3 regions of the Streptomyces spororaveus genome follow, and region 3 is predicted to be linked to each of the others. Evidence: riboswitches for the same ligand, from Rfam matches in the RefSeq annotation. Region 3 holds a riboswitch; each other region holds the start of a gene.
What was found. Region 3 has a riboswitch for cobalamin ahead of metE (5-methyltetrahydropteroyltriglutamate--homocysteine S-methyltransferase). Riboswitches for the same ligand answer to the same signal wherever they lie in the genome.

Region 1 (9,783 bases), 6.7 Mb from region 3:
AGCCCCGCTCGGCGGGCGTGCGCCGCGGCGTCCGCGTACGGCGTCGCGCCGCCGGTGTAGAGGTCGTGCCGTTCCCCGACGTGGAGGAAGAACCCTCCCTCGGCGTGCAGTCGGCACCAGGGGCCCTCGCGCGACAGCACGGCCCGCAGCAGTTCCAGGCCGGTGTCGAGCGGTACGCGCGCGCCGTCGTGGTAACCGGACGGCGGGAGGGGGCCGGACGGGCCCGGCCGGTCGGTGGGGAACAGCCCCGCCAGCTCCGGGGCGCGCGGGGCGGGATGGGATCGGAAGGAGAAGAACCCGCGCGCCATCGGGTTGTCGATCGTCAGCCGGTCGATGCCGGCCTCCAGGGCGAAGCGGCGCGCGGCGGCGACGAAGGCCTCGGCCACCTGCTCCCGGAGGGAGGAGGGGACGGCCGCGGCCAGGGTGAGCCGGTAGGTGAAGGGCGGCATCTCAGCGCCCCCGGCGGCTCGGAGTCGCCCTGAGGGCCGGTCGTGGACGGACAGGAAGTTGGATCATGCGGCTCAGCGTAGGGTACCGGGATGGTCGGGACACCAGAGATCTTCACGCGCGGCACCGTCGAGCGCGAGGGAGCGGCCGGGGCCGCATGGCTCGCCGAACTGCCGTCAATCGTGGACGAGTTGCTGGCGCGCTGGGAGTGCGTACCGGACGGCGAGGTCATGCACGGGGGTGTCGGGATCATCGTCCCGGTGCTGCGGCGGGACGCGGAGCGGGCCGTGCTGAAGGTCTCCTTCCCGCATCCCGGGAACGTCCACGAGCCGGACGCGTTCGAGGCGTGGGGCGGGCGCGGGGCCGTCCTGCTGCACGAGCGCGATGACGAGCGCTTCGCGATGCTGCTGGAGCGGGTCCGGACGTCGACGCTGGAGGAGGTCCGGGACGGCGACGAGGTGGTGACGGTGGCGGGGCGGCTGAGCCGCCGGCTGGCCGTCCCCGCGCCGGCCCACCTCCCCCGACTGCGCGGGCAGGCCGACTCCTGGGAGCAGCAACTACGCAGAGACGAAGGCGAGTTGACGCACACGGTGCCGCCGTACGTGGTGGACGCGGCGGTGGCGACCGTCCGCGAGCTGGGGCGCACCCAGCCGGACGTCCTGATCCACGGCGACCTCCACGCCAGGAACATCCTGCGCGCGGACCGCGAGCCGTGGCTCGCGGTCGACCCCAAGGGGTACGTGGGGGATCCCGCCTACGACGGTGGCACTCTGCTCAAGACGCGCGCGCTGTCCCTCCTCGATGCCGAGGACCTCGGCAGGGCGGTCCACCGCACCCTGGACCTCTTCGCGGAGGCCGCGGAGCTCGATCGCGAACGGGTCCGGCGATGGGCCCAACTCCATGCGGTGCAGGCCGCGTTCTGGGGCCGCCGGCACGGCTTCCGGGTCGCCCGCAGCGGGCCGGCCCTCGACTGGATCACGGAGTTCGCCGACCACCTGGCGCAGTTGCTGACGCGGCCCGCCCGCTAGGCCGTCTCTTTCGTAAGCGGTGCGGCGCGGGTGTGGCGACACCACTCGCCCCACCCGCGCCGTTCCGTACGTCTCCGGCGCACCCTCTGCCCTGGAGACCTGCCGGGGCCCCTCAGCCCCGGCCGTACGTGTGGAACCCGCGGCCGGTCTTCCGGCCGAGCAGACCCGCCTGCACCATCCGCTGGAGCAGCGGGGGCGGCGCGTACAGGGGTTCCTTGAACTCCTCGTAGAGGGATTCCGCGATGGCCGCGACGGTGTCCAGGCCGATCAGGTCGGCGAGCTTGAGCGGGCCCATCGGATGGGCGCAGCCCAGTTCCATTCCGGCGTCCACGTCCTCGGGGGCGGCGAACCCGGATTCGGCCATGCGGACGGCCGAGAGGAGATAGGGGATCAGCAGCGCGTTGACCACGAAGCCGGCCCGGTCCTGGGAGCGGACGGTGGTCTTGCCCAGAGCGTCGCGGGCGAAGGCCTCCACGGCCGCGAGGGTGTCGCGCGAGGTGTGGAGTGAGGAGACGACCTCCACGAGCGGCAGCACGGGGACCGGGTTGAAGAAGTGCAGGCCCACGACCCGGTCGGCGCGGCCGGTGGCCATGCCCAGGCGCATGATCGGGATGGCCGAGGTGTTCGTGGCGAGGATCGCCTCCGGGTCCGCCACGATCTTGTCCAGGGCGGCGAAGACCTCGGTCTTGGCTTCGGGGTTCTCGGTGACGGCCTCGACGACGAGCTGCCGGTCGGCGAGGTCCTCCAGGTCGCCGGTGAAGACGAGCCGGGCCAGGGCGTCCTCGGCGGAGATCCGGTCCAGTTTGCCGCGCTGCACGGCCCGTTCGAGGGAGACTGCGACGCGCTCCCGGGCGGTCCGGGCGGCGGTGGCGTCCGCCTCGGCGACGACGGTGTCCAGGCCGGCGCGGGCGCACACCTCGGCGATGCCGGCGCCCATCTGGCCGCCTCCGACGATGCCGACCCGCTGGATCGGCGCGATCGACGCTTTCGGCGTAGTCATGATCGGTTCTCCGTCCGGCTCACGAGGTGGCGGGTGTAGGCCTCGGGGGTGAAGAAGGCGGGCAGGCGGGGGGTGAGTGCCGTGTTCACGAAGACCTCCCGGGCCTCGGCGACCCGGGCCGACGGGTCCTCCTCCTCCAGCGCCGCGCATTCGGCGTCGAGGAGGTCGAGGACCGTCGCCCGGTCCGTCCGGTCGTGGCGCAGCCACTGCCAGATCTGGACGCGGGCGATCTCGGCGGTCGCGGCGTCCTCCATCAGGCCGTACAGGGCCACGGCGCCGCTGCCGCGCAGCCAGGCGTCGAAGTAGCGCAGGGCCACGGCGACGTTCGAGCGGATGCCCTCGCGGGTGGGGGGTGCGGCGATCCGGCGTACGGACAGCAGGTCGGCGGCCGTGATCTCGACGTCCTCCCGGGTCCGGTCCAGTTGGTTCGGCCGCTCCCCCAGCACGCCGTCGAAGACCTCGCGGCAGACCGGCACCAGTCCCGGGTGGGCCACCCAGGAGCCGTCGAAGCCGTCCTCCGCCTCCCGCTCCTTGTCGAGGCGGACCTTGGCGAGGGCGGCGGCGTTCGCCTCCGCGTCCCGGCTGGGGACGTGGGCCGCCATGCCGCCGATGGCCTGGGCGCCGCGCCGGTGGCAGGTGCGGACGAGCAGCTCGGTGTAGGCCCGCATGAAGGGGGCGGTCATGGTGACCGCGGCCCGGTCGGGCAGCTGGAAGTCGGTGCGGTGGCCGAAGGTCTTGATCAGGCTGAAGAGGTAGTCCCAGCGGCCCGCGTTGAGTCCCGCGCTGTGTTCGCGCAGTTCGTGGAGGATCTCCTCCATCTCGAAGGCCGCGGTGATCGTCTCGATGAGGACGGTGGCGCGGACGGTGCCTCGGGGGATCCCGAGGAGTTCCTGGGCGAGCAGGAAGACATCGTTCCACAGGCGCGCCTCGTACCGGTTCTCCAGCTTGGGCAGGTAGAAGTACGGGCCGTGGCCCGCGTCGATCTGCCGCTGGGCGCAGTGGAAGAAGTACAGGCCGAAGTCGACGAGGGACGCGGACAGCGGGCGGCCGTCGATCTCCAGGTGTTCTTCGAGAAGGTGCCAGCCGCGCGGCCGGACCATGATGGTCGCGAGCTGCGCGCCGAGGCGGTACTCCTTGCCCTCCGGGGTGGTGAAGTCGATGCGCCGTTCGATGGCGTCGAGCAGGGTCAGCTGGCCGCCGATGACGTTGGTCCAGGTCGGGGCGGTGGCGTCCTCGAAGTCGGCCATCCAGACCTTGGCACCGGAGTTCAGGGCGTTGACGGCCATCCGCCGCTCCGGCGGGCCGGTGATCTCGACGCGGCGGTCGGTGAGTCCGGGCGCGGGCGGCGCGACGCGCCAGTGCGGGTCCTCGCGCAGGGCGCGCGTGGCGAGCGGGAAGCCGAGCGGGGTGCCCCCGGCCAGGTGGCCCGAGCGGCGGTGGCGCTCCTTGAGGACCTCCCGGCGGCGGTCCGCGAAGGCGGTGTCGAGCCGGCCGATGAACTCCAGGGCCTCGGGGGTCAGGATCTCCTCGTGGCGCTCACCCGGCGCACCGAGGACCTGGACGCTGCTGGTCAGAGGCGAGAGGGGCATGCGGTTCTCCTCAGCGGGGGCGGTGGGTGGGTGCCCGGGGGAGGTCCCCCGGGCACCCGTCGCAGGAACTCGGCGCACAGACGGCCTAGTGGAACTGCTCTTCCTCGGTGGAGCCGGAGAGCGCGGTGGTGGAGGAGGCCGGGTTGACGGCGGTGGAGACGAGGTCGAAGTAGCCGGTGCCGACCTCGCGCTGGTGCCTCACGGCGGTGAACCCCTGGGCCTGGGCGGCGAACTCGCGCTCCTGGAGGTCGACGTACGCGGTCATGCCGTGCTCGGCGTAGCCGCGAGCGAGGTCGAACATGCCGTGGTTGAGGGAGTGGAAGCCGGCCAGGGTGATGAACTGGAAGCGGTAGCCCATCGCGCCGAGCTCCCGCTGGAACTTGGCGATCTGGTCGTCGTCCAGCGCGGCCTTCCAGTTGAAGGACGGCGAGCAGTTGTAGGCCAGCATCTGGTCGGGGTACCGCGCGTGGATCGCCTCGGCGAACTCCCGGGCCTGCGCGAGGTCCGGGGTGCCGGTCTCGACCCAGATCAGGTCGGCGTACGGGGCGTAGGCGAGGCCGCGGGCGATGACGGGGGCCATGCCGCCCCGCACGTGGTAGAAGCCCTCGGCGGTGCGCTCGCCCGTGCAGAACTCCGCGTCGCGTTCGTCGATGTCACTGGTCAGGAGGGTCGCGGCGAGGGCGTCCGTGCGGGCGATGATCAGGGTCGGGGTGTCGGCGATGTCGGCCGCCAGACGGGCCGCGTTGAGGGTGCGGACGTGCTGGGCGGTCGGGACGAGGACCTTGCCGCCGAGGTGGCCGCACTTCTTCTCGGAGGCCAGCTGGTCCTCGTAGTGGATGCCGGCCGCACCCGCCGCGATCATCGCCTTGGTGAGCTCGAAGGCGTTCAGGGGGCCGCCGAAGCCGGCCTCGGCGTCGGCGACGATCGGCGCGAGCCAGTCCGTGGTGTCGGTGCCGCCCTCGGCGGTGGCGATCTGGTCGGCGCGCAGCAGGGCGTTGTTGATCCGCCGGACCACCTGGGGCACCGAGTTGACCGGGTACAGGCTCTGGTCCGGGTAGGTGTGACCGGCCTGGTTGGCGTCGGCGGCCACCTGCCAGCCGGAGAGGTAGATCGCCTGGAGTCCGGCGCGCACCTGCTGCACCGCCTGGCCGCCGGTGAGCGCGCCGAGGGCGTGGATGTAGTCCTGTTCGTGGAGCTGTCGCCACAGCCGCTCGGCGCCGCGCCGGGCCAGGGTGTGCTCCTCGCGGACGCTGCCCGAGAGCCGCACCACGTCCTCGGCCGTGTAGGTGCGCTCGATGCCCGCCCAGCGGGGGTCGTCGGCCCACCGCTGCTTGAGCTGCTCGGCCGCCGCCGTCGTGTTCGCCTCTGCCATGACCGTCACCGTTTCCATCCGTCGCTTGTCTTGCCAAGGAGCCGGTCCGTGAGCCCGGCACCTTGGCACTCTGTGCCTGGTGGGGAGCTGCGGCCGCCGGACCCGGCCCTGGGCCGAAGCTGAGCAATGCTGCCGATCCGCCGGATCGAACTGTCTGGATGGCCGAAATCAGGGCGTGAATCGGGCCAGTCGGTTCTTCCCGGCCACCGTGTCCGGCGGGCCGCAGCACCGACTCTGGCAGTGACACCGGGTGCCATCAAGGAGGTACATCTGCCAAGCTCTGCGAATCTTCGGGGCGACAATTGCCAAGGTTGCGAAGCCCGGAGGTCGTGAAGATCCCCGTATCCTGGCGGCTCGTTCCGGCCCGGCAGACGGCGAGGGAGTGCGGTGGGCAAGACGTACGCGGGAGCGCGGCTGCGGCGGCTTCGTGAGGAGCGGCGGATGACCCAGGCCGACCTGGCCCGGGTGCTCGCCATCTCCCCCAGTTACCTCAACCAGATGGAGCACGACTCCCGGCCGCTCACCGTTCCGGTCCTGCTGCGGCTCACCGAGGCCTTCGGGGTGGATCCGGGGTTCTTCTCGGAGCGCGACACCAGCCGGCTGGTCGCCGACCTGCGCGAGGCGCTCGCGAACGAGGTGGCGCAGGCCCGCGTCTCCCCCTCCGACCTGGCCGAACTGGCCACCCGGATGCCCGCCGTCGCCTCGGTCCTGCTGGACCTGGGCCGCCGCGCCCAGCTCCTGGCCGAACGCCTCGCCGACGCGGCCGACGGCAGGGACGTGGCCGCCGACAGCCCGCGCTCGCCCCACGAGGAGATCCGCGAGTTCTTCTACCGCCGGCAGAACTACCTCCACGACACCGATCTCGCCGCCGAAGACCTCGCCGTCGAGATCGGCATCCGCCCGGGGGACGTCGTCCGTGCGCTGACCCGCCGGCTCTCCGAGCGGCACGGGATCAGGACGGCCACGGACTCCGACCGGCTGCACCACTACGACCCCGCCGCCCGCGTGCTGCACCTGTCGAACCGGCTCCGGCCGGGACAGCAGGCGTTCCGGATGGCCACCCAGCTGGCGCTCGTCGAGTACGGGGCCGAGCTGGACCGGCTGGCGGCCGAGGACTTCGCGCCCGGCTCCCCCGTCCACGCCCTCGCGCGGATCGGCATCGCCAACCACTTCGCGGGCGCGCTCATCCTCCCGTACCGCGCCTTCCACGCGGCCGCCGAGGAGTTCCGCTACGACATCGAGCGGCTCACCGACCACTTCGGGATCGGCTACGAGACGGTCTGCCACCGGCTGAGCACCCTGCAACGGCCCAGGCTGCGCGGGGTGCCTTTCTCCTTCGTGCGGGTGGACCGGGCCGGGAACATGTCCAAGCGGCAGTCGGCGACCGCGTTCCACTTCTCCCGGGCCGGCGGCACCTGCCCGCTCTGGAACGTCTACGAGGCGTTCGCCGCGCCCGGCCGTATCCACGTCCAGGTGGCGGCCATGCCCGACGGGCAGCGGTACCTGTGGACCGCCCGGGCCGTCACCCGCCACCGCGGCGGCTGGGGCGAGCCCGGCAAGACCTTCGCGATCGGGCTCGGCTGCGAGATCCGGCACGCCTCGCGGCTCGTCTACGCCGACGGGCTCGACCTCGGCAACACGGCGGCCGCCACGCCCATCGGCATGGGCTGCCGCCTGTGCGAACGGCTCGACTGCCCGCAGCGCGCCGTGCCGCCGCTCGGCCGGGCGCTGGCCGTGGACGAGAACAGCAGCACCTTCGTCCCGTACCCGGTGACCGGGAACCCTGCCCCGGCCCGGGGCTGAGCCGGCGTCAGGCACCGTCGCACAGAGGGCGCGCGGCGGCTCTGGACTTACTAGGACGTCCAACTATATGTTCGTGGCACAAGGTCCGCGGTGCAGGGAAGCCGGTGAGAAACCGGCACGGTCCCGCCACTGTGACCGGGGAGTGTGCTGCCATCCACACGCCACTGACGAGGTCTGTCGGGAAGGCGGGCGGCACGCGGGGATCCGGGAGTCAGGATACCGGCCGCGGATGTTCCGTGTTGTCCACGAGGATGGAGCAGACACGCATGGCACCGGTTTGTACCCACGACCCTGGTGATCCGGCGGAGCGCGCGCACACGTTCGCGCGCTCATAGGTCGTCCCTTTCGGCCCAGTCCCACGGCCTTCCCCAGCGGCGCACCCGATCGGGTGCCGTTCGCCGGCCCGCCGTGCCATCCCCGGATCCCACCTGACGAGAGCAGGCATCCATGGTCCGTGAACTCACCCATTTCATCGGCGGCAAGCACACCACAGGAACCTCCGGTCTCTTTTCCGACGTGTACGACCCCAACACCGGCGCCGTACAGGCCCGGGTCCCGCTCGCGGGGCGGGCCGACACCGAGGCCGCCATCGCCGACGCCGAACAGGCGCAGGCCGACTGGGGGCAGTGGAACCCGCAGCGCCGCGCACGCGTGCTGCTGCGCTTCCTCCAGCTGGTCGAGGACGAACGGGACTCCCTCGCCCGGCTGTTGTCGTCCGAGCACGGCAAGACCGTCGCCGATGCCCACGGCGACCTGCAACGGGGCCTGGAGGTGGTCGAGTTCGCGGCCGGTGTCCCGCACCTGCTGAAGGGCGAGTTCACCGACAACGCGGGCACCGGGATCGATGTGCACTCCCTGCGCTCCCCGCTGGGTGTGATCGCCGGGATCACCCCCTTCAACTTCCCCGCGATGATCCCTCTGTGGCAGGCCGCACCCGCCCTGGCCTGCGGCAACTCCTTCATCCTGAAGCCCTCCGAACGCGACCCGTCCGTACCGCTGCGCCTCGCCGAGCTGTTCCTGGAGGCCGGCCTGCCGCCCGGCGTGCTCAATGTGGTCAACGGCGGCAGGGAGGCCGTCGACACCCTCCTCGAAGACCCCCGCGTCCAGGCCCTCGGCTTCGTCGGCTCCACCCAGGTCGCCGCGCACGTCTACGCCGCCGCCGCGGCCCACGGCAAGCGCGCCCAGTGCTTCGGCGGCGCCAAGAACCACATGGTCGTGATGCCCGACGCCGACCTCGACCAGGCCGTGGAGGCCCTCATCGGTGCCGGCTACGGCTCCGCGGGCGAGCGCTGCATGGCCATCGCCGTCGCCGTTCCCGTCGGCGAGGAGACCGCGAACGCGCTGGTGGCCAAGCTGGCCGAGCGCATCGCCACTCTGCGCGTGGGCCGCTCCGACGACCCCGAGGCCGATTTCGGGCCCCTGGTCAGCCGCGACGCCCTCGACCGGGTGAACCGCTACGTCGGCATCGGGGCCACCGAAGGCGCCGAACTCGTTGTGGACGGCCGAGGGTTCACCCTGCCCGGGCACGGCGACGGCTTCTTCGCCGGAGCCACCCTCTTCGACCGGGTGACCCCGCAGATGCGGATCTACCGCGAGGAGATCTTCGGCCCGGTGCTGTCCGTCGTACGGGCCGCCGACTACGAGGAGGCCCTGCGCCTGCCCACCGAGCACCCGTACGGCAACGGCGTCGCGATCTTCACCCGCGACGGCGACACGGCACGCGACTTCACCCGCCGGGTGGGCGCCGGCATGGTCGGCGTCAACGTGCCCATCCCCGTCCCCGTCGCCTACCACACCTTCGGCGGCTGGAAGCGGTCCGGCTTCGGCGACCTGAACCAGCACGGCCCCGACGCCATCCGCTTCTGCACCCGTACCAAGACCGTCACCTCGCGCTGGCCCTCCGGGGCGAAGGAGGGCGCGAGCTTCACCCTTCCGACGATGGGTTGAGCCGGTGACCACGACCCTCACCCCCGATCAGCTCGCCCTCGCCGAGGTCACCCTCGACTTCGCCCAGGAGCAGCTCGGCCCGTACGCCGTCACCTGGGACCAGGACAAGCACTTCCCGCTGGACGTGATCCGGCGGGCGGCGGAGCTCGGGCTCGGCGGCGTCTACGTCCGCGAGGAGCACGGCGGTTCCGCCCTCGGCCGCGGCGACGGCGTCCTCGTCTTCGAGGCCCTCGCCACCGGCTGCCCCTCCATCGCCGGGTACCTCTCCATCCACAACATGGTCGGCTGGATGATCGACCGGTACGGGGACGCGGACCAGCGGTCCCGCTGGCTCCCCGGCCTGTGCTCCGCCCGGTCGCTCGGCAGCTACTGCCTGACCGAACCCGGCGCCGGGTCCGACGCGGCCGGGCTGCGCACCCGGGCCGAGCGCACCGACGACGGCTATGTGCTGACCGGGGTCAAGCAGTTCATCTCCGGCGCCGGCGCCTCCGAGGTCTACATCGTGATGGCGCGCACGGGCGGGGAGGGCCCGGGCGGCATCTCCGCGTTCGTCGTCGAACGCGCGGACCCCGGGGTCTCCTTCGGCCCGAACGAACG
Region 2 (9,783 bases), 5.2 Mb from region 3:
CGCCTTCGGCGAAGCGCTCGCCGAGGCCCTCGCGGAACACGGCGGCTACTGGGAAGGGTCCGCGGCGCCGCGCGCCCACGTGGCGCTCGGGCCGCTCGCCATGGCCTGCCTCGCCCACGACCAGGGTTTCCCGCTCGGCCCGGAACTGCCGCACCTTCCGGCGTACCTGGTCGACGGCAAGCGGATCGAGCACATCTCCTGACACACCGGCGGGGTGTCGGAGCGTGGGGTGATTGTCGGATTGGGTTAGGTTTGCCCCGATATTCGTTTCGGTATTCCGAGAGGGACGGTCATGGCGATCGATCTGGACAAGGTGCTCGACAAGGCGTGGGCCGACAAGCCGCTCGCCGAGGTGCTCGCGGCTCCCGTCGCCGCGCTGAAGGGTGTCAGCGACGAGGACGGCAAGCTGCTGCACCAGGCGTTCGGGGTCAAGACCGTCGCCGACTTCGGACAGCTGAAGTACGTCCGCTGGGCCCAGGCGCTCGTCGCGCTGAACCAGACCGTCAAGGCGTAGGTACGCGGTGCCGGGTCCGCGTGCTCGGGGTGCGCGGGCCCGAACGAGGGAAGCCGTCCCCCTCACCCCAGTGGCTGGGTGAGGGGGACGGCCTGTGCTCCGTTCCGTGAGGGCTACTCGGACTCGCCCTCCAGGTTGCCCTCCGTGTCCAGGTAGACCTGGCGCAGGGATTCGAGGATCTGCGGGTCCGGCTTCTCCCACATGCCGCGCGACTCGGCCTCCAGCAGGCGCTCCGCGATGCCGTGCAGGGCCCAGGGGTTGGCCTCCTCCAGGAAGGCGCGGTTCGTCGGGTCCAGGACGTACGTCTCGGTGAGCTTGTCGTACATCCAGTCCGCGACCACGCCCGTCGTGGCGTCGTAGCCGAAGAGGTAGTCCACCGTCGCCGCGAGCTCGAAGGCGCCCTTGTAGCCGTGGCGGCGCATCGCCTCGATCCACTTGGGGTTCACGACGCGGGCGCGGAAGACGCGCGAGGTCTCCTCGACCAGGGTGCGGGTCTTGACCGTCTCCGGGCGGGTGGAGTCGCCGATGTACGCCTCCGGGGCCGTGCCGCGCAGGGCGCGGACCGTGGCCACCATGCCGCCGTGGTACTGGAAGTAGTCGTCCGAGTCGGCGATGTCGTGCTCGCGCGTGTCGGTGTTCTTCGCCGCGACCGTGATGCGCTTGTAGGCCGTCTCCATCTCGTCCCGGGCGGGGCGTCCTTCGAGGCCGCGGCCGTACGCGTAACCGCCCCACACCGTGTAGACCTCCGCGAGGTCGGCGTCGGTGCGCCAGTCGCGGGAGTCGATCAGCTGGAGGATGCCGGCGCCGTAGGTGCCCGGGCGCGAGCCGAAGATACGGGTCGTCGCGCGCCGCTCGTCGCCGTGCTCGGCCAGGTCCGCCTGGGCGTGGGCCCGGATGTAGTTGTCCGAGGCGGGCTCGTCCAGCGAGGCCGCCAGCCGCACCGCGTCGTCGAGCAGGCCGATGACGTGCGGGAACGCGTCCCGGAAGAAGCCCGAGATACGGAGCGTCACATCGATGCGGGGGCGGCCGAGCTCCTCCAGCGGGATCGGCTCCAGGCCGGTGACGCGACGCGAGGCCTCGTCCCAGACCGGGCGGACACCGAGGAGGGAGAGGGCTTCCGCCACGTCGTCGCCCGACGTGCGCATCGCGCTGGTGCCCCAGAGGGACAGGCCGACCGAGGCCGGCCACGCGCCGTTGTCGGTGCGGTAGCGGGTGAGGAGCGATTCGGCCAGCGCCTGGCCCGTCTCCCACGCGAGGCGGGAGGGGACGGCCTTCGGGTCGACCGAGTAGAAGTTGCGGCCCGTCGGCAGGACGTTGACCAGACCGCGGAGCGGGGAGCCGGAGGGGCCCGCCGGGATGAAACGGCCGTCCAGGGCCGCGACCACGTGCGCGATCTCGTCCGTGGTGCCGGCCAGGCGCGGCACCACCTCGCGGGCCGCGAAGGACAGGACGGCCGCCACGTCCGCCGAGTGCCCGGCCGCGACCGAGGGCACGGCGTCGAGGGACCAGTTCGCGTCCTCCATCGCCTGGACCAGCGCGCGGGCCTGCTCCTCGACCGTGTCCGCGGACGTACGGGTGGCCTTGGACTCGTCCAGTCCGAGCGCCTCGCGCAGACCCGGCAGGGCCGTCGTACCACCCCAGATCTGGCGGGCGCGCAGGATCGCGAGGACCAGGTTGACCCGGGACTCGCCCGTCGGCGCGGCGCCCAGGACGTGCAGACCGTCACGGATCTGGGCGTCCTTGACCTCGCACAGCCAGCCGTCGACGTGCAGCAGGAAGTCGTCGAAGCCGTCGTCGTCCGGACGCTCCTCCAGACCCAGGTCGTGGTCGAGCTTGGCCGCCTGGATCAGGGTCCAGATCTGGGCCCGGATGGCCGGCAGCTTCGCCGGGTCCATGGCGGAGATCTGCGCGTACTCGTCCAGGTGCTGCTCCAGGCGCGCGATGTCGCCGTACGACTCCGCGCGCGCCATCGGCGGCACCAGGTGGTCGACCAGCGTGGCGTGCACGCGGCGCTTGGCCTGCGTGCCCTCGCCCGGGTCGTTCACCAGGAACGGGTAGATGAGGGGCAGGTCACCGAGCGCGGCGTCCGGGGCGCAGGCCGCGGACAGGCCCGCGTTCTTGCCCGGCAGCCATTCCAGGTTGCCGTGCTTGCCCAGGTGGATCATCGCGTCGGCGCCGAAGCCGCCGTCCTCGGCACGCGCCTGGATCCAGCGGTACGCGGCCAGGTAGTGGTGCGACGGCGGCAGGTCCGGGTCGTGGTAGATCGCGATCGGGTTCTCGCCGAAGCCGCGCGGCGGCTGGATCAGGATCAGCAGGTTCCCGCGGCGCAGGGCGGCGAGGACGATGTCGCCCTCCGGGTTCGCCGAGCGGTCCACGAACATGTTGCCCGGGGCCTCGCCCCAGTGCTCGGTCACGCTGTCGCGCAGCTCGGCCGGGAGCTCCGCGAACCACCGCTTGTAGTCGGCGGCCGGGATCCGGACCGGGTTGCGGGCCAGCTGCTCCTCGGTCAGCCAGTCCTGGTCGTGGCCGCCGGCCTCGATCAGGGCGCGGATCAGCTCGTCGCCGTCGCCGGAGACCAGACCGGGGATGTCCTCGGTCGGCCCGAAGTCGTAGCCGCCCGCGATGAGGGTGCGCAGCAGCTCCACGGCACTGGCGGGAGTGTCGAGGCCGACCGCGTTGCCGATGCGCGAGTGCTTGGTCGGGTACGCGGACAGGACCAGCGCGACCTTCTTGTCGCGGCGGTCGATGTGCCGCAGCCGGGCGTGCCGTACGGCGATCCCCGCGACCCGGGCGGCCCGCTCGGGGTCGGCCACGTAGGCGGGCAGGCCGTCCTCGTCGAGCTCCTTGAAGGAGAACGGGACGGTGATCAGACGGCCGTCGAACTCGGGCACCGCGACCTGCGTGGCGGCGTCCAGCGGGGACAGGCCCTCGTCGTTCTCCTCCCAGGCGGCACGCGACCCGGTCAGGCACAGGGCCTGCAGGATCGGCACGCCGAGACCCGCGAGCGCGCCCGCGTCCCAGGACTCGTCGTCGCCGCCCGCCGAGGCGGTGGCGGGCTTGGTGCCGCCGGCCGCAAGGACCGTGGTGACGACCGCGTCGGCCGATTCCAGCGCGGCGATCAGCTCCGGCTCGGGCGTGCGCAAGGAGGACACGTACAGCGGCAGCGCCTGGGCGCCGTGGCCCTCGATCGCCTCGCACAGGGCGTGTACGAAGGAGGTGTTGCCGCTCATCTGGTGGGCGCGGTAGTAGAGCACCGCGATCCGCGGGCCCTCGGCGCGCTGCGGGGTGCGCTCCAGCGGGCCCCAGGTGGGGGAGGCCGCCGGGGGCTCGAAGCCGTGGCCGGTGAGGAGCACGGTGTCGGAGAGGAACCGGGCCAGCTGGTCCAGGTTGGCGGGGCCGCCGTGGGCGAGGTAGCCGTGGGCCTCGGCCGCGATGCCGATGGGGACCGTGGAGGCCTCCATGAGCTGGGCGTCCGGAGCCTGTTCACCGGTCAGCACCACGACCGGGCGGGTCTGGCCGGGGGCCAGCAGCAGGTCGAGGCCGTCCTGCCAGGCGCGGAGGCCGCCGAGGAGGCGTACGACGACCAGGTCGACCCCGTCGAGGAGGCCGGGCAGGTCGTCGAGGGGGAGACGGGAGGGGTTCGCGAACCGGTACGGGACGGGGCCGTCCGCCGTGTTCGCTGCGCGGGCGCTGAGCAGATCGGTGTCGGACGTCGACAGCAGCAGGATCATGCGGCGGCAGGCCTTCCTCGGGGTTTCCGCGCCCCGGGCAGTGTGAGGACAGCGGGAGTTCCTGACTCACCCCGGTCGCCGGATCGCTCCGCGGGGTTCACAGTGGCGGGACCGCGCCGGAATCGCACCGGGCTTCCTCCCATGTCGCCGTCCTCGGCGACGGCGGGCCGTATGGTCCGCCGGAAGGTCATCTTAGGGGCGAGCGGCTCCCGCCGGGGTGGGTGGGGTGGCTGGTGGCTCCCGCCGGGGTGGCGGCCGGCTCCGAAGGGGTGGGGCGGGGCGGCTTGTGGGTGCGGCGCCGTTGCCGGGGCTCTGCCCCGGGCCCCGCGCCTCAAACGCCGGCGGGGGGGGGTGTACCGGGCGGCGGGGCGGGTGGGGCCGGGGGAGTGGCGTGCGCGGCGGCGGGGACGGAATCGCTGGTCGGGGTGGTGACGGACACAGGTCCGGGGGTCGCAATCGTGGGTATGCTCGCGGCCATGCCCCAGCCCCCCTCCGCCGCATCGCGGGACGAACCCGTCATACGGGAGCGCGGTGACGCCTGCCCGGGCGCGCTGCGGCTGCACGCGGCGGACGACGGGTTCCTGGCGCGGGTCCGGTTGCCGGGCGGGCTGCTCACCGTGCGGCAGGCCGAGGCGCTGGCGCTCGCCGCCGACCGGTTCGGTGACGGGCACCTGGAGCTGACCTCGCGCGGCAACGTGCAGCTGCGCGGGCTCGCCGACGGCTGCGGCGCCGGGCTCGCGGAGCTGCTGGACGGGGCCGGGCTGCTTCCCGCACCGAGTCATGAGCGGGTACGGAACATCGTGGCCACGCCCATGTCCGGCTTGGACGGCCCGGACGGACCGGACGGACCCCGGGATCCGGCCCGGCCCGACGCGCTGGCCTGGGCCATGGAGTTCGACCGGCTGCTGTGCGCGAGCCCCTGGGCGGCCGCGCTGTCCGGGCGGTTCCTGTTCGCCTTCGACGACGGGCGCGGGGACGTGGCCTCGCTCGGCCCCGACGTGACCGTGCTCGGCCGTCCCGAGGGCCGGGCGCTGGTCCGGCTGGGCCGCGCCGCCGACGCCGTGGAGCTCGCCGGACGGGACACCCCCCGGGCGGCCCTGTCGGCCGCCCGGTACTTCCTCGACGCCGTCGCTGCCGCGGGCACCCAGGCCTGGCGGGTCTCCGAACTCCCCGCCGAACACGCCCTGGAAACCGCCGAGTTCGTCCGGCGCCTCGGCGCCGCCGGGATCGCCGCCACGCCCGCCGGCGCCCCGCGCCGGCCGTACGCGGCCCCGCCCCGGCCGGGGCGGTCGGCCGGGCACGACGGCCGCGCCACCCTGTGCGTGCTGCCCCCGCTCGGCCGGCTCGGTTCCGCCCAGTGGCGGGTCCTGGTACGGGTCGCGGACGAGGACGGGAGCGGCCGGCTGCGCGTCACCCCGTGGCGCAGCGTCGTCCTGCCCTCGGTGGGCGGGAACGGGGCCGGCCGGATCGAGGACGCCGGGCTGGTCCTCGCCCCCGACAGCCCCTGGCAGTCCGTCACCGCCTGTACCGGGCGCCCCGGGTGCGCGAAGTCCCGCGCGGACGTACGCGCCGACGCGCGCGCCGTCGCCGACCTCGCGCGGGGTCCGCTGCCCGTGCACTGGTCCGGCTGCGAGCGCCGCTGCGGACACCCGCGCGGCACCGCCTGGGTGGACCTGGTCGCCACCGGCTCCGGATACCGGCTCGCCGCGCCCGGCCGCCCCGTACGCGACGACGTACGGCCCTCCGAACTTGCCGCGGCACTCGCGGACGCCCGCACCGACCCCGACGTAGTGAAGAAATGAGCGAGTACACCGTGTTTGAGTACGAGAAGGACGGCGCGGCCATCTACCGCCAGTCCTTTGCCACGATCCGCGCCGAGGCGGACCTCTCCGGGCTGCCCGACACGGTCGCCCAGGTCGCGGTGCGCATGATCCACGCCTGCGGAATGACCGACCTCCCGCAGGACCTCGGGTTCACGCCCGAGGTCGTGCTGCGCGCCCGCGCGGCGCTGGAGGCGGGCGCGCCGATCCTGTGCGACGTGCAGATGGTCGCCAGCGGTGTCACCCGTAAGCGGCTGCCCGCCGGCAACGACGTGATCTGCACGCTCTCCGACCCGGCCGTACCGGAGCTCGCCGCGAAGATGGGCACCACGCGCAGCGCCGCCGCCCTGGAGGTCTGGCGCGACCGCGGGCTGCTGGAGGGCTCGGTGATCGCCGTCGGCAACGCGCCGACCGCGCTGTTCCGGCTGCTGGAGATGATCGAGGAGGGCGCTCCGCGCCCCGCCGCCGTCATCGGGGTCCCCGTCGGCTTCATCGGCGCCGCCGAGTCCAAGGACGCCCTCGCCGCCCACCCCTCGGGGCTCGACCACCTGATCGTGCGCGGTCGGCGCGGTGGCAGCGCGATGGCCGCCGCCGCCGTCAACGCCATTGCGAGCGTGGCCGAATGAGCGCCCCCGAGGCACAGGCCAAGGGCCGTCTGTACGGGGTCGGGCTCGGCCCCGGCGACCCGTCGCTGATGACCCTGCGCGCCGTCGAGGTGATCGGCGAGGCGGACGTCGTCGCCTACCACAGCGCCCGCCACGGCCGTTCCATCGCCCGCTCGATCGCCGCGAAGCACCTGCGCGCCGACCACGTCGAGGAACCGCTGGTCTACCCGGTCACCACCGAGACCACCGACCACCCCGGCGGCTACCAGGGCGCGATGGAGGAGTTCTACGAGGCCGCCGCCGCCCGGCTCGCCGCGCACCTGGACGCCGGCCGCACCGTGGCCGTGCTCGCGGAGGGCGACCCGCTCTTCTACGGCTCGTACATGCACATGCACAAGCGGCTCGCCGACCGCTACGAGGCCGAGGTCATCCCCGGCGTCACCTCGGTCAGCGCCGCCGCCGCCCGGCTCGGCACCCCGCTCGTCGAGGGCGAGGAGGTGCTGACCATCCTCCCCGGCACCCTGCCCGAGGAGGAGCTCACCGCCCGCCTCGCCGCCACCGACTCGGCGGTCGTGATGAAGCTCGGCCGGACCTTCCCCGCCGTCCGCGGCGCGCTGGAGAACAGCGGCCGGCTCGCCGAGGCCCGCTACGTCGAGCGCGCCACGATGGAGGGCGAGCGCACCGGACTCCTCGCCGACATCGAAGCCGACAGCGTGCCGTACTTCGCCGTCGCCGTGCTCCCCAGCCGGATCGGCAACCCGGGCAGCGTGCCGTCGGGCCCCGGCGAGGTCGTCGTCGTGGGCACCGGACCGGCCGGCCCGCTGTGGCTCACCCCGCAGACCCGGCGCGCCCTCGCGGACGCCGAGGTGCTCGTCGGGTACACGACGTACCTGGACCGGGTGCCCGTCAGGCCGGGCCAGATCCGGCACGGATCCGACAACAAGGTGGAGTCGGAGCGCGCCGAGTTCGCCCTCGACCTCGCCCGGCGCGGCAAGCGGGTGGCCGTGGTCTCCGGCGGGGACCCCGGTGTCTTCGCCATGGCCACGGCGGTGCTGGAGGTCGCCGGGCAGGCGGAGTACAAGGACGTGCCGGTACGGGTCCTGCCCGGGGTGACCGCGGCCAACGCGGCGGCCGCCGCGGCCGGCGCCCCGCTCGGCCACGACTACGCGACGATCTCCCTCTCCGACCGGCTCAAGCCCTGGGAGGTCATCGCGGAGCGGCTGCGCGCGGCCGCCGCGGCCGACTTGGTCCTCGCCCTCTACAACCCCGGCTCGCGCAGCCGGACCTGGCAGGTGGCGCAGGCCCGCGAGCTGCTGCTGGAGCTGCGCCCGCCCGAGACCCCGGTGGTCGTCGCCCGCGACGTGGGCGGCCCCGAGCAGTCGGTACGGATCGTCACGCTCGCCGGACTGGAGCCGTCCGAGGTCGACATGCGCACGATCCTGCTGATCGGCTCCTCGCAGACGCAGGTCACCGAGCGGGCCGACGGATCGAGGATCACCTGGACCCCGCGCCGCTACCCGTGAGCGTGACCGGCTCCGCGTGCGAGGCCGAGTGAGCCGAAGGAGAGGGCCCGGTACCCGGGGGCGGTCCGCCGCCGGGCACCGGGCCCTCTCCGCGAGCGCTCGTGACAAGAAGCGCTCCGCCGGAAGCCCTCCGCTAGAAGGCTTCCGCGCTGCCCAGCCAGTTCAGGGCCGCGCTCACCGAACCGGTCTCCGGTACGCCCTCCGGGACCGCGGGGCGGCGTACGACGAGGACCGGGATGCCGGCTTCGCGGGCCGCGGTGAGCTTGGGGGCGGTGGCCGAGCCGCCGCTGTCCTTCGTCACCAGGACGTCGATCCGGTGCCGGGCGATCAGCTCCCGCTCGTCGTCCAGGGTGAACGGGCCCCGGGCGAGCAGGACGTCCAGCCGCGGCGGCACCGGCGCCGCCGGGGGGTCCACCGAGCGCACCAGGAACCAGGTGCCGGTGAGGTGCGCGAAGGTGTGCAGGCCCATCCGGCCGGTGGTCAGGAACGCGCGGGAGCCGAGGCCGGGCAGCCGCACGGCCGCCTCTTCCAGGGAGTCCACGAAGGTCCAGTCGTCGCCCGGCCGCGGTGTCCAGCCGGGGCGCCGCAGGGCCAGCACCGGCACGCCCGTCAGCGCCTGGGCCTCGGCCGCGTGGAAGCTCATCCGCTCCGCGAAGGGATGGGTGGCGTCGACGACGCGGGTGACGTCGTGCTCGACGATCCAGGCGGCGAGGCCCGCGATCCCGCCGAAGCCGCCGATCCGGGTCTCGCCCGGCGGGAGCACGGGCGAGGCGACCCGCCCCGCGAGCGAGGTGGTCACCCGGCACGAGGGATCGGGGGCCAGCGCCTCCGCGAGGCGGCGGGCCTCCGTCGTGCCGCCCAGGATCAGGACGTGGTGGGCGGGCAGGGGAGCCGGTTCAGCAGACATGCCGGTCGCGCTCGGGCGAGTACAGGTGGCTGTCGCGGAACTGCTCCGCGCCGAGCGTGCGGCCCACCACGATGACGGCGGTGCGCACCAGCCCGTGCTCCTTCACCTGCGGGGCGATGTCGGCCAGGGTGCCGCGCAGGATCAGTTCGTCGGGGCGGCTGGCCATCGCCACGACCGCCACCGGGCACTCGGCGCCGTAGTGCGGCAGCAGCTCGTCGACGACGCGGTCGACGTAGCGGGTGGCCAGGTGGAGCACCAGCAGCGCGCCGCTGCGGCCCAGCGTGGCCAGGTCCTCGCCGGGCGGCATCGGGGTGGCCTGCTGGGCGATCCGGGTCAGGATCACCGTCTGCCCGACGGTGGGGACGGTCAGCTCCCGCTTGAGGGCGGCGGCGGCCGCGGCGAAGGCCGGGACGCCCGGGACGACCTCGTAGGGGATGCCGGCCGCGTCGAGCCGCCGCATCTGCTCCGCCACCGCGCTGAAGATCGACGGGTCGCCGGAGTGCAGCCGCGCCACGTCCCGGCCCGCCTCGTGGGCCCGTACGCACTCGGCGACGATCTCGTCCAGGTTGAGCTGCGAGGTGTCGACCAGGCGGGCGTCCGCCGGGCACTCGGCCAGCAGTTCGCGCGGCACGAGGCTGCCCGCGTAGAGGCAGACGGGGGCGGCGGCCAGGGTCCGGGCACCG
Region 3 (9,783 bases):
TCGACGTCTCCTTCGGAGCGGCGAGTCTCGCCGCCGTGTGACGCGCCGCCGGGGCCGGCCGGGCCGGGCGACACGCCGTGGGGCCGGAGCTGATCCGGCGTCACCCCGTTCGGCCGTCGCCCGGAGTACGACTATCCACTCCTCCGGACGTCAAAATGCGGCCGTTTGCCCACGGGATGTGCCCTTCCGCTCACACGGTGTGGCGATTGGTCGTAAACGCCCATAACTTCAGAATCGTGACGAACCGACAAATCAAGTCCCTCACGTGCATCGCAGTCGTCATCGCCGCAGGTCTCGGCGTGCTCGCGCCATCCTCCGCCGCGGCCGGACGCAGAGTGCACCCGGGCGACTCGATCCAGGACGCGGTGGACTACGCCAGGCCGGGCGACACCATCACCGTGATGCCCGGCACCTACTACGAGAACGTGCTGATCACCAAGCGGCTGACGCTGCGCGGGTTCGGTGCCCGGACGGTGATCAAGCCGCCGGTCACGGCCGTCACGCCGGCCGCGCCCGCGCCCACGCCCGCGGCGGCGGCACCGGGCGCCGCCGCGGCACCGGTGGCACCGGCCGCGGCCGGTGCCACCGGTGCGGCCGGGAAGGCACCGTCCAGCCGGGCGCTCGCCTGCTCGCAGGCCGACACCGGGATCTGCGTCATGGGAACGGCGGAGCAGCCCGTCGTCGACGTGGACATCCGCTCGCTCACCGTCTCGGGCTTCAAGCGCAACGGGATCTGGGCCTCCTACACCGACCGGCTGAGCGTCCAGCGGGTGATCGCCGAGAAGAACGGCACCTGGGGCATCGCCCAGGAGCGCTCCACCCGCGGGCTCTTCCGCGACAACACCGCCCGCGACAACACCGAGTCGGGCCTGTTCATCGCCAACACCGTCGACCGGGAGGGTGGTGCCACCGACACCCTGGGCGCCGTGGTCCGCAGGAACACGCTGACCGGCAACCGGATCGGCGTCACCGTCAGGCGCGTGCGCAACCTCTCGGTCTACGGCAACACCCTCACCGGCAACTGCGGCGGCATCTTCGTCGTCGGCGACGAGGGCGAGCCCGGAGCCGGGGACATGACCATCCGCAACAACCGGATCCACGAGAACAACAAGTTCTGCAAGGGCAACACCCGCCTCCCCGACATCCAGGGCGTCGGCATCGTCCTCACCGGGGCGGAGCAGACGGTCGTGCGTTCGAACGACATCCGCGGGAACGTCGGAGCCTCCCCGCTGTCCGGCGGAATCCTGCTGTTCAAGAGCTTCGTGGGCGCGACGAACACCGACAACGTCATCCGGGACAACGTGGTGCGGGACAACAAGCCGGCGGACCTGGCCAACCAGGGGACCGGAACGGGCAACCAGTTCGTCAACAACCGGTGCGCATCCTCCGTACCGGCCGGGATGTGCTGACGCGTGACCTCCCTGATCAGCAGAATCGAGGCCTCATGACCACGGTAAGTCCCACTTCGACCCCGATCCCCGCCCCCCAGCACACCCCCCAGCCGGCCATGCGCATGCGTGAGCTCGTCTTCGGGGCCGCCTGCGCCGCCGCCGTACGGGCCGCCGCCCGCCTGGGCGTGGCCGACGCCCTCGGGGAGTCGCCCGCCACCGCGTCCGAGCTCGCGACCGCGGTGAACGCCGCGCCGCTGCCCCTGCAGCGGCTGCTCCGCGCCCTGTCCTGCTACGGGATCTTCGCGGAGACCGAGGACGGGCAGTTCGTCCACACCGAGATGTCGCACCTGCTGCGCGAGGACGACCCGCACAGCCTGCGCTACATCGCCCTGTGGTGCACCGAGCCCTGGACCTGGCAGGCCTGGCCGCGGCTCGACGACGCCGTCCGCTCCGGCGGCAGCGTCTTCCAGGAGCTGTACGGCAAGGGGTTCTTCGACTACCTGCACCAGGACGCGCACGAGTCGGCCCACGTGTTCAACCGGGCCATGACCACCTCCAGCATGCAGTCGGCGCTGGACGTCGCGGAGCTCCTCGACCTCACGGGGATCTCGGTCGTCGCGGACATCGGCGGCGGCCAGGGGCACGTACTGGCGAGCCTGCTGGAGAAGCACCCGACGCTACGAGGTGTCCTGCTGGACCTGCCGGGCGTGGCGGCGAACGCGGATCCGCGGCTGCGGGGGGACGGTCCGCTCGCCGCACGGGCCGACATCGTCCCCGGGGACTGCCGCGAGGCCATCCCGGTCGACGCCGACATGTACATCATCAAGAACATCCTGGAATGGGACGACGACAGCACCCGCAGGACCCTCGCCAACGTCGTCGAGGCGGCCCGCCCCGGATCCCGGGTCGTCATCATCGAGAACCTGGTCGACGACACCCCGTCGATGAAGTTCACCACGGCCATGGACCTGCTGCTGCTGCTCAACGTCGGCGGCGCGAAGCACACCAAGGCCAGCCTCTGCGCCCGTATGGAGGACGCCGGACTGGTGATCGGCGAGATCCGGCCGGTCAACGCGTACCTGCACGCGTTCGAGTGCACCGTGCCCGGGTGACACCCGCCGGTATAGGGCCGAACGCCTTCGAGACCGGCACGAAGCCGGTCTCGAAGGCGCCTGCGGGAGTCCCGGGTGCCGGTGTCAGGCCGCCAGGGCGTTGTTGACGAGGTCGAGGAACTCGCGCGGCGACTTGCACCGGTCAGCGTCGGCGGGCAGCGGCCGGCTGTGCCGGTTCTCCAGCTCACCGACGATGCCGAGGAGCCCCAGGGAGTCGAGCCCCCACTCGTCGAAGCCCGAGTCGGGTCGGCTCGCCATGGCCGCGGGGTCGACGGTGACGCCCGCACCCTTCTTCATCAGGGCGGCCAGTTCTTCCATGGTCAGTCGAGCGGTCATGACGGACAACTCCTCAGGCTTGGGCCGGCGTACGCCGGTCGGTGATCAGGCGCATTTCAGAGCGCGCGAGGAAGCGTGAGATCTCCTGGTCGGTGGTCGGGACGCCGTCTTTGGCGCTGTCGAGCAGCCGGGCGAGCACCGCCGCCTTGTGGCCGCCCTCGACGCCGAGGGCCAGAGCGGGGCGCGCGTCGAGCGGGCCGCGCAGGTCGAGGAGCCGCACGACGATGTCGTCGCGCTGGAAGACGGTGCTGCCCTCGATGGGGCTCGTCGGATCGTCCACGGCCGCCTCGTCCTGCCCGGCGAGCAGCCGGGCGAGCGCCATGCCGCACCCGTCCTTCGCGGGGTAGAACAGGGCGTGCCGCGTGACGTCCGCGGACTCGCGGCCGCCGGCCGCCACATGGTGCACCGCCGGGAGCGCCGCACGGGTGAAGAACACCCGGGCCGATCCGGGGTCGCTGAGATCCCGGTCCTGCTCCAGGTACGGGTTGATGGCCTCCTCCAGCGCCTGCACCTCCGGCTGCTGGGCCACATGGCGCAGGGCCGCGAGGAGGTCGCCCTCGACCTCGACCGCCCGCACGACACGGTTGCCGTGCATGAAGAGCGAGGTGCGGCGCAGCCGGGTGTTCTCGTCGACCTGGGCCTGCGGGGACGTGTAACCGGCCAGGAGTTCCGCCACCACCGGCTCGCTGCCGGGTTTCACGGTGAAGGTGAGCGCGTGGCGGACCACGCCGTCACCGCGCCGCGGAGCGACCTGGAGGCTGCCCGGGGCCCGGTCCGCGGCGCCCGGCGAGGCGGTGGCGGAGGCGGCGACGGAGCCGGCGGAGGGCGGGCCGGTGAGGGAGGGTGAGCCGTGGCCCGGTCCCTTGCCGGTCTCCCGCAGCACGCTGAAGCGCAGCGAGCGGGTGTCCCGTACGCAGCCGTGGAGCGGCTGCACCGACGCGACGTGTTCCTCGCTGTTGACCCAGGCCAAGAACCGCGGTGCGCTCTCCCACTCGCTGGTGATGAGCCACTGCGACGGATTCTCGATCGACTGGCACAACTCGTCGCTGATGTGTCCGGGGACGGAGGACACCTGTTCGCGGAGATGTTCGTACACCTCCAGGAACTGATTCTGCGCACCGTCGTACAGATCCAGCAGCAGCACGACCCGAAGCCTCGAGCCGTCGAAGGCGGACTGGGATATCCGTTCCGACAAGGTTGTCATCGTTCACACTCCTTCGAGACCACACGGTCGCCACGGGCGGCGCCACCCGAACCGATCGTTGTCCCGTAATCCCTGCGGCGCGAGAGGAGAGAACCAAGCGGGTGAACGGGCGAGGGAACCGGCCTCGTACAGGGCATGGAAGAGCCATGAAGGAAAACGTCGACCACCACGTCCCGGTCCTCATCGTGGGCGGCTCGCTGGTGGGTCTGTGCACCTCGCTCTTCCTCGGCCGGCACGGCATCGAACACATGCTGGTCGAGAAGCACGCGGGTACCTCGATGCACCCACGCGGACGCGGTATCAACGTACGGACGATGGAGCTGTTCCGGGTCGCCCGTGTCGAGGACCGGATCCGTGAGGCCGCCTCGGTCCTGGCGGACAACCACGGCATCCTGCAGGGTGGCTCGCTGACCGGTGACGACCAGGAGTGGCTCTTCGAGGAGATCGACCCGGGCGGCGCGCTCGCGCGCTTCAGTCCGGCGGCCTGGTGTCTGTGCAGCCAGAACGACATCGAGCCGGTCCTGATGTCCGTTACCCCCACGCTGGGGGCCGACCTGCGGTTCTCCACCGAACTCCTCTCCTTCGACCAGGATCCGGGCGGGGTCACCGCGATCGTGAAGAACCGGGAGACCGGCGAACACAGCACGGTGCGGGCGGACTACCTCGTCGCCGCCGACGGGCCGCGCAGCCCCGTGCGGGAGGCGCTCCGGATCGGCCAGAGCGGCTCCGGGGACCTGTTCCACAACGTGAGCATCACCTTCCGGTCGCGGATGCTGGCCCATGTGGTCGGCGACCGGCGTTTCATCGTGTGCTACCTGACCAAGCCCGACGCCGACGGGGCCCTGCTGCCGGTCGACAACGGCGAGCGGTGGGTCTTCCACGCGCCCTGGCACCCGGATCGGGGGGAGACCCTGGAGGACTTCACCGACGAGCGCTGCGTGGAGCACATCCGCCGGGCCGTCGGCTCCCCCGACCTGGACGTCGAGGTCACCGGGAAGGCCCCGTGGCACGCCGCCGAGCGGGTCGCCGAGCGGTATGCGGTCGGCCGGGTCTTCCTGGCCGGTGACTCCGCCCACGAGATGTCCCCCACCGGGGCGTTCGGCTCGAACACCGGCATCCAGGACGCGCACAACATCGCCTGGAAGCTCGCCGCGGTGCTGAACGGTTCGGCCGGGCCGGGGCTGCTGCAGACCTACGAGGCCGAGCGGCTGCCGGTGGCCCGCGCGACGAGCGAGCGCGCCTCGGCGCGTTCGGCCGAGCACAGCCACCCGGGATACGAGCCCGACCCCGAGCCCATGTCCGCCGCCGGGGCCGCGCCCGGGGCCGAGCCCGACCCGGCCCCGCCCGGTGGCGCCGGCCGGCAGGGCGGGGTCCTCTCCGTGGCCATGGGCTACCGCTACAACCGGGGCGCGGTCCTGGGAGCCGACCCGGACCGACCCGTCGTACCCGAACGGATGCGGCTCTGCGGCGATCCGGGCAGCCGCGCACCGCACATGTGGCTCTGCGGTCCGGGGGATCCGGAACCGAAGTCCACGGTGGACCTCTACGAGCGCTCTTTCGTCCTGCTGTGTTCCGAGGACGCGCCGTGGCGTGCCGCGGGGCGGTCCGTCGCCGAGCAGCTGGGCCTGCCGCTGGACGTGTACGCGATCGGCACGGGGCCGGAGGCGGACCTGATCCCGGCGAACGGCGGTGACTGGACCGAGGTGCACGGCACGACCCCGGAGGGTGCGGTCCTCGTCCGCCCGGACGGGTTCGTGGCCTGGCGCTCGCCGCAGGCGGTGGCGGATCCGGAAGCGGTCCTCCACGAGGTCCTGACCACGCTGCTGGACCGGTCCTGAGCCGACCGGTCCCGTCGTCGCCGTTCCGCCTGCCGCGGGCACGAAGGGCGCCGTCCGGTGGAGCGATCCACGGGACGGCGCCCTTCACCTGGCGACGACGGCGGACCGGGTCATCCCGTCACCGGGTCATCGCGTCACCGGGTCATCGTGCCGTTTTCGAGCCGAGGCCCCCGGGAGTCCTCGGCACCCAGTCGAGGGTCGCCGAGGCCTGCTTCGGATCCGGCTCGCGCATGGTCACGCGCCAGCCGTCCTCCCCGGTGCGTCCGGTGAGGCGGACCACGAACGACTTGGTCTGGCCCGTGTCGTGGAAGTACACGACGACGAGCTGCCGCACGGACCCCTCGTCGTAGAACTCCGCGGTCACCTTCCCCTTGGCGCCCTCGTGGAAGGCCCGGATCCAGTTCCGGGCGGTCCGCTCCACGTCCCCCTTCGCGTCGTCGGGGTCGGCGGCGAGGGCCTCCACCCCGTCGGTCTTGCCGTCGGCGAGCCGCCAGATCAGCTGCTGGGTGATCCGGAGGGACGCGGAGGTGGGGTACCCGACCACGCCGAGCGGCTCGTGGTTCGCGTAGTCGGTCGCGTACCGCAGCTCCTCCTCGTCGGCGGCGCACGCGGTGAGAGTGCCCCAGGCCAGCACCGACACCAGGCCGGCGCGTACGAGGAGGGCGGCCCTCGGGCGGGCGCTCATCGCACGACCTTCGAACCGAGCTCGCCCGGCGTCTTCGGTATCCAGGGCTCCACGGCGGTGGCTTCGGCGGGGCCCGGCTCGGCCATCCCCACCCGCCAGACCTCCTTGCCGTCCAGCATCACGGCCCGGACGTAGAGCTCCTTGATCTGGCCGGTTTCATGCAGGTAGAGCACGACGGTCTGCCGGTACGACCCCTCGTCGTAGAACTCCGCGGTGACCTTCCCGCCGGCGCCCTTGCGGAACGCGGCGACCCAGTTCTCGGCGGTCTTCTCGGGGATGTCCTCGCCCTGTTTGTCGGACACCAGTGACGCCAGCCTGTCGACGTCGCCGTCGGCGATCCGCCACACCACCTCCTGGGCGATGCCCAGCGATCCGGTGGAGGGGTACCCGACGACGGAGAGCGGCTGGTGGCTGCTGTAGTCCCCGGTGTAGTTCATGCCTTCGGTGTCTTGCTCCGCCGAGCAGGCGGTCAGCGAGCAGAGTGCCAGGGCGCAGACGAGTGCGGCGCGCGGGACCGGTACAGCCATACTTCCTCGGTCTTCCGGTGGTCATCGAGCGATCTCGATGCAGGGAGCTGCAACGTACTGCTCTGACCGGGCAGTTTGATCCGGTAAACGGACAAGCCGGACACAACTCGCGCCTCAGTGATGCAATTCACTCAATGGCCGGATTTCGCCCCCGTGCGTCTCGCCCCGCCATCCGGAATGCGGACAACTCCGCGCGCCACCGGGCGTCGCCGTCTACTCTGGCCGGGCAGCTGGTTCGCCCCGTCCGCCAGGCGGGATGCGTCGTAAGAGGGAACCCGGTGGGAATCCGGGACTGCCCCGCAGCGGTGAGCGGGAACGACCGCCGTCATACGCACTGGGCCCGGCCGGGTCTGGGAAGCGACGGCCAGTAGGAGTCTCGTACGGCATCCGTACGACGGGACGCGCCCGCGAGTCCGAAGACCTGCCCGTTGCCCGTGCGCGGCCGATCGCGCACGGAAATCCCGGTGACCTCGTGGGCGGGTCGGCGACACATCAGGCGGACGACCGCGAGCACGTGCAGCCGCACGCGCCCGTACCCGGTCGGGATCCGCCCGGTTCGTCATCCCTTCGCGCCCTCGGCCCCTCACCGGGTCCACAGGAGAACGCTCGCGAAGGAGAGTTCCGTGACCAGCACGACCCCCGCCGCCGGCCGGCCCACCGTGGCCACCGTGTACGGCTACCCCCGCCAGGGCCAGAACCGCGAACTGAAGAAGGCCGTCGAGGGCTACTGGAAGGGCCGCCGCACCGCCGACGCCCTCCGGGAAACCGCCCGCGACCTGCGCCGGACCAACTGGCAGCAGCTGGCCGACGCCGGTATCACCGAGGTGCCGACCGGTGACTTCTCGTACTACGACCATGTGCTGGACACCAGCGTGATGGTCGGCGCCGTCCCCGAGCGGCACCGCGCCGCCGTCGCGGCCGACCCCCTCGACGGGTACTTCGCGATGGCCCGCGGCACCCAGGACGTGGCGCCGCTGGAGATGACCAAGTGGTTCGACACCAACTACCACTACCTGGTGCCGGAACTCGGCCCGGACACGGTCTTCACCGCCGACTCGACCCGGCAGGTCGCCGAGCTGACGGAGGCACTCCGGCTGGGGCACACCGCCCGCCCGGTCCTGGTCGGGCCCGTCACCTACCTGCTGCTGGCCAAGCCCGCCCCGGGCGTGGCCGCCGGCTTCCACCCGCTGGCGCTGCTCGACCGGCTGCTGCCCGTCTACGCCCGGGTCCTGGCCGACCTGCGCGCAGCCGGAGCCGAGTGGGTGCAACTGGACGAGCCCGCCCTGGTACAGGACCGGACCCCGGCCGAGCTGAGCGCCACCGCCCGCGCGTACCGGGAGCTCGGCGGATCGGGCGACCGCCCCAAGTTGCTCGTCGCCTCCTACTTCGACCGGCTCGGCGAGGCCCTGCCCGTCCTGGCCAAGGCGCCCGTCGACGGGCTCGCCCTGGACTTCACCGGGGCCGCGGCCGCACACCTCGCCGACCTCGCCGCCGTCGGGGGCCTGCCCGGCAAGCGCCTGGTCGCCGGTGTCGTGAGCGGCCGCAACATCTGGATCAACGACCACGAGAAGTCCCTCACCACCCTCGGCACCCTCCTGGGACTCGCCGACCAGGTGGACGTGGCCGCCTCCTGCTCCCTGCTCCACGTTCCGCTGGACGCCACCGCCGAACGGGACATCGACCCGCAGGTCCGGCGCTGGCTCGCCTTCGCCCGTCAGAAGACCGCGGAGGTCGCCACGCTCGCCCGGGGCCTGGCCCGGGGCACGGACGCCATCGCCGCCGAACTCGCCGCCAACCGGGCCGACCTGGCCTCCCGCGCCGGATCCGCCCTCACCCACGACCCCGCGGTCCGGGCCCGCACCGCCGCCGTCACCGACGCGGACGGGCGTCGCCCCCAGCCGTACGCCGAGCGGACCGCCGCCCAGCGGGCGCACCTGGGCCTCCCGGCGCTGCCGACGACCACGATCGGATCGTTCCCGCAGACCGACGAACTGCGCACGGCCCGCGCCGACCTGCGCGCCGGACGCATCGACACCGCCGGCTACGAGGACCGCATCCGGGCCGAGATCCGGGAGGTCCTGGCCTTCCAGGAGAAGGCCGGCATTGATGTCCTGGTGCACGGCGAGCCCGAACGCAACGACATGGTCCAGTACTTCGCGGAGCGGCTCACCGGCTACCTGGCCACCCAGCACGGCTGGGTCCAGTCCTACGGCACCCGCTACGTCCGGCCCCCGGTCCTGGCCGGCGACATCTCCCGTCCCGACCCGATGACCGTGCGCTGGACCACGTACGCGCAGTCGCAGACGTCCAGGCCGGTCAAGGGCATGCTGACCGGCCCGGTCACCATGCTGGCCTGGTCCTTCGTCCGCGACGACCAGCCCCTCGCCGACACCGCCCGCCAGGTGGCGCTCGCCCTGCGCGACGAGGTGGGCGACCTGGAGGCGGCCGGCACCCCGGTCATCCAGGTCGACGAACCCGCCCTGCGCGAAACGCTCCCGCTGCGGGCCGCCGACCACGCCGCCTACCTCGCCTGGGCCACCGAGTCCTTCCGTCTGACCACCGGCGGAGTCCGCCCGGACACCCAGATCCACACCCACATGTGCTACGCCGAGTTCGGCGACATCGTGGAGGCCATCGAGGACCTCGACGCCGACGTCATCAGCCTGGAGGCCGCCCGTTCCCACATGCAG

Region 1: another riboswitch for cobalamin. It lies ahead of Sspor_RS04775 (CoA-acylating methylmalonate-semialdehyde dehydrogenase); the one in region 3 lies ahead of metE (5-methyltetrahydropteroyltriglutamate--homocysteine S-methyltransferase).
Region 2: another riboswitch for cobalamin. It lies ahead of cobN (cobaltochelatase subunit CobN); the one in region 3 lies ahead of metE (5-methyltetrahydropteroyltriglutamate--homocysteine S-methyltransferase).

Annotation. Positions count from the first base shown of each region.
Region 1 covers NZ_BNED01000005.1:449,867-459,649, forward strand. Annotated here, with positions in the region: gene Sspor_RS04745 (S1 RNA-binding domain-containing protein) at 1-449, opposite strand, end outside; gene Sspor_RS04750 (aminoglycoside phosphotransferase family protein) at 540-1,475, shown strand; gene Sspor_RS04755 (3-hydroxybutyryl-CoA dehydrogenase) at 1,588-2,475, opposite strand; gene aceB (malate synthase A) at 2,472-4,064, opposite strand; gene aceA (isocitrate lyase) at 4,150-5,436, opposite strand; gene Sspor_RS04770 (short-chain fatty acyl-CoA regulator family protein) at 5,824-7,239, shown strand; cobalamin riboswitch at 7,311-7,481, shown strand; gene Sspor_RS04775 (CoA-acylating methylmalonate-semialdehyde dehydrogenase) at 7,687-9,186, shown strand; gene Sspor_RS04780 (acyl-CoA dehydrogenase family protein) at 9,191-9,783, shown strand, end outside.
Region 2 covers NZ_BNED01000005.1:1,981,456-1,991,238, reverse strand. Annotated here, with positions in the region: gene Sspor_RS11685 (immunity 49 family protein) at 1-202, shown strand, start outside; gene Sspor_RS11680 (hypothetical protein) at 293-514, shown strand; gene cobN (cobaltochelatase subunit CobN) at 628-4,245, opposite strand; cobalamin riboswitch at 4,288-4,419, opposite strand; gene Sspor_RS11670 (ferredoxin-like domain-containing protein) at 4,722-6,047, shown strand; gene Sspor_RS11665 (precorrin-8X methylmutase) at 6,044-6,691, shown strand; gene Sspor_RS11660 (precorrin-2 C(20)-methyltransferase) at 6,688-8,193, shown strand; gene Sspor_RS11655 (cobalt-precorrin-6A reductase) at 8,327-9,100, opposite strand; gene cobM (precorrin-4 C(11)-methyltransferase) at 9,090-9,783, opposite strand, start outside.
Region 3 covers NZ_BNED01000005.1:7,140,514-7,150,296, forward strand. Annotated here, with positions in the region: gene Sspor_RS34795 (DM13 domain-containing protein) at 1-41, shown strand, start outside; gene Sspor_RS34800 (right-handed parallel beta-helix repeat-containing protein) at 237-1,409, shown strand; gene Sspor_RS34805 (methyltransferase) at 1,445-2,503, shown strand; gene Sspor_RS34810 (acyl carrier protein) at 2,588-2,839, opposite strand; gene Sspor_RS34815 (SchA/CurD-like domain-containing protein) at 2,853-4,043, opposite strand; gene Sspor_RS34820 (FAD-dependent oxidoreductase) at 4,190-5,881, shown strand; gene Sspor_RS34825 (hypothetical protein) at 6,024-6,566, opposite strand; gene Sspor_RS34830 (hypothetical protein) at 6,563-7,093, opposite strand; cobalamin riboswitch at 7,308-7,536, shown strand; gene metE (5-methyltetrahydropteroyltriglutamate--homocysteine S-methyltransferase) at 7,717-9,783, shown strand, end outside.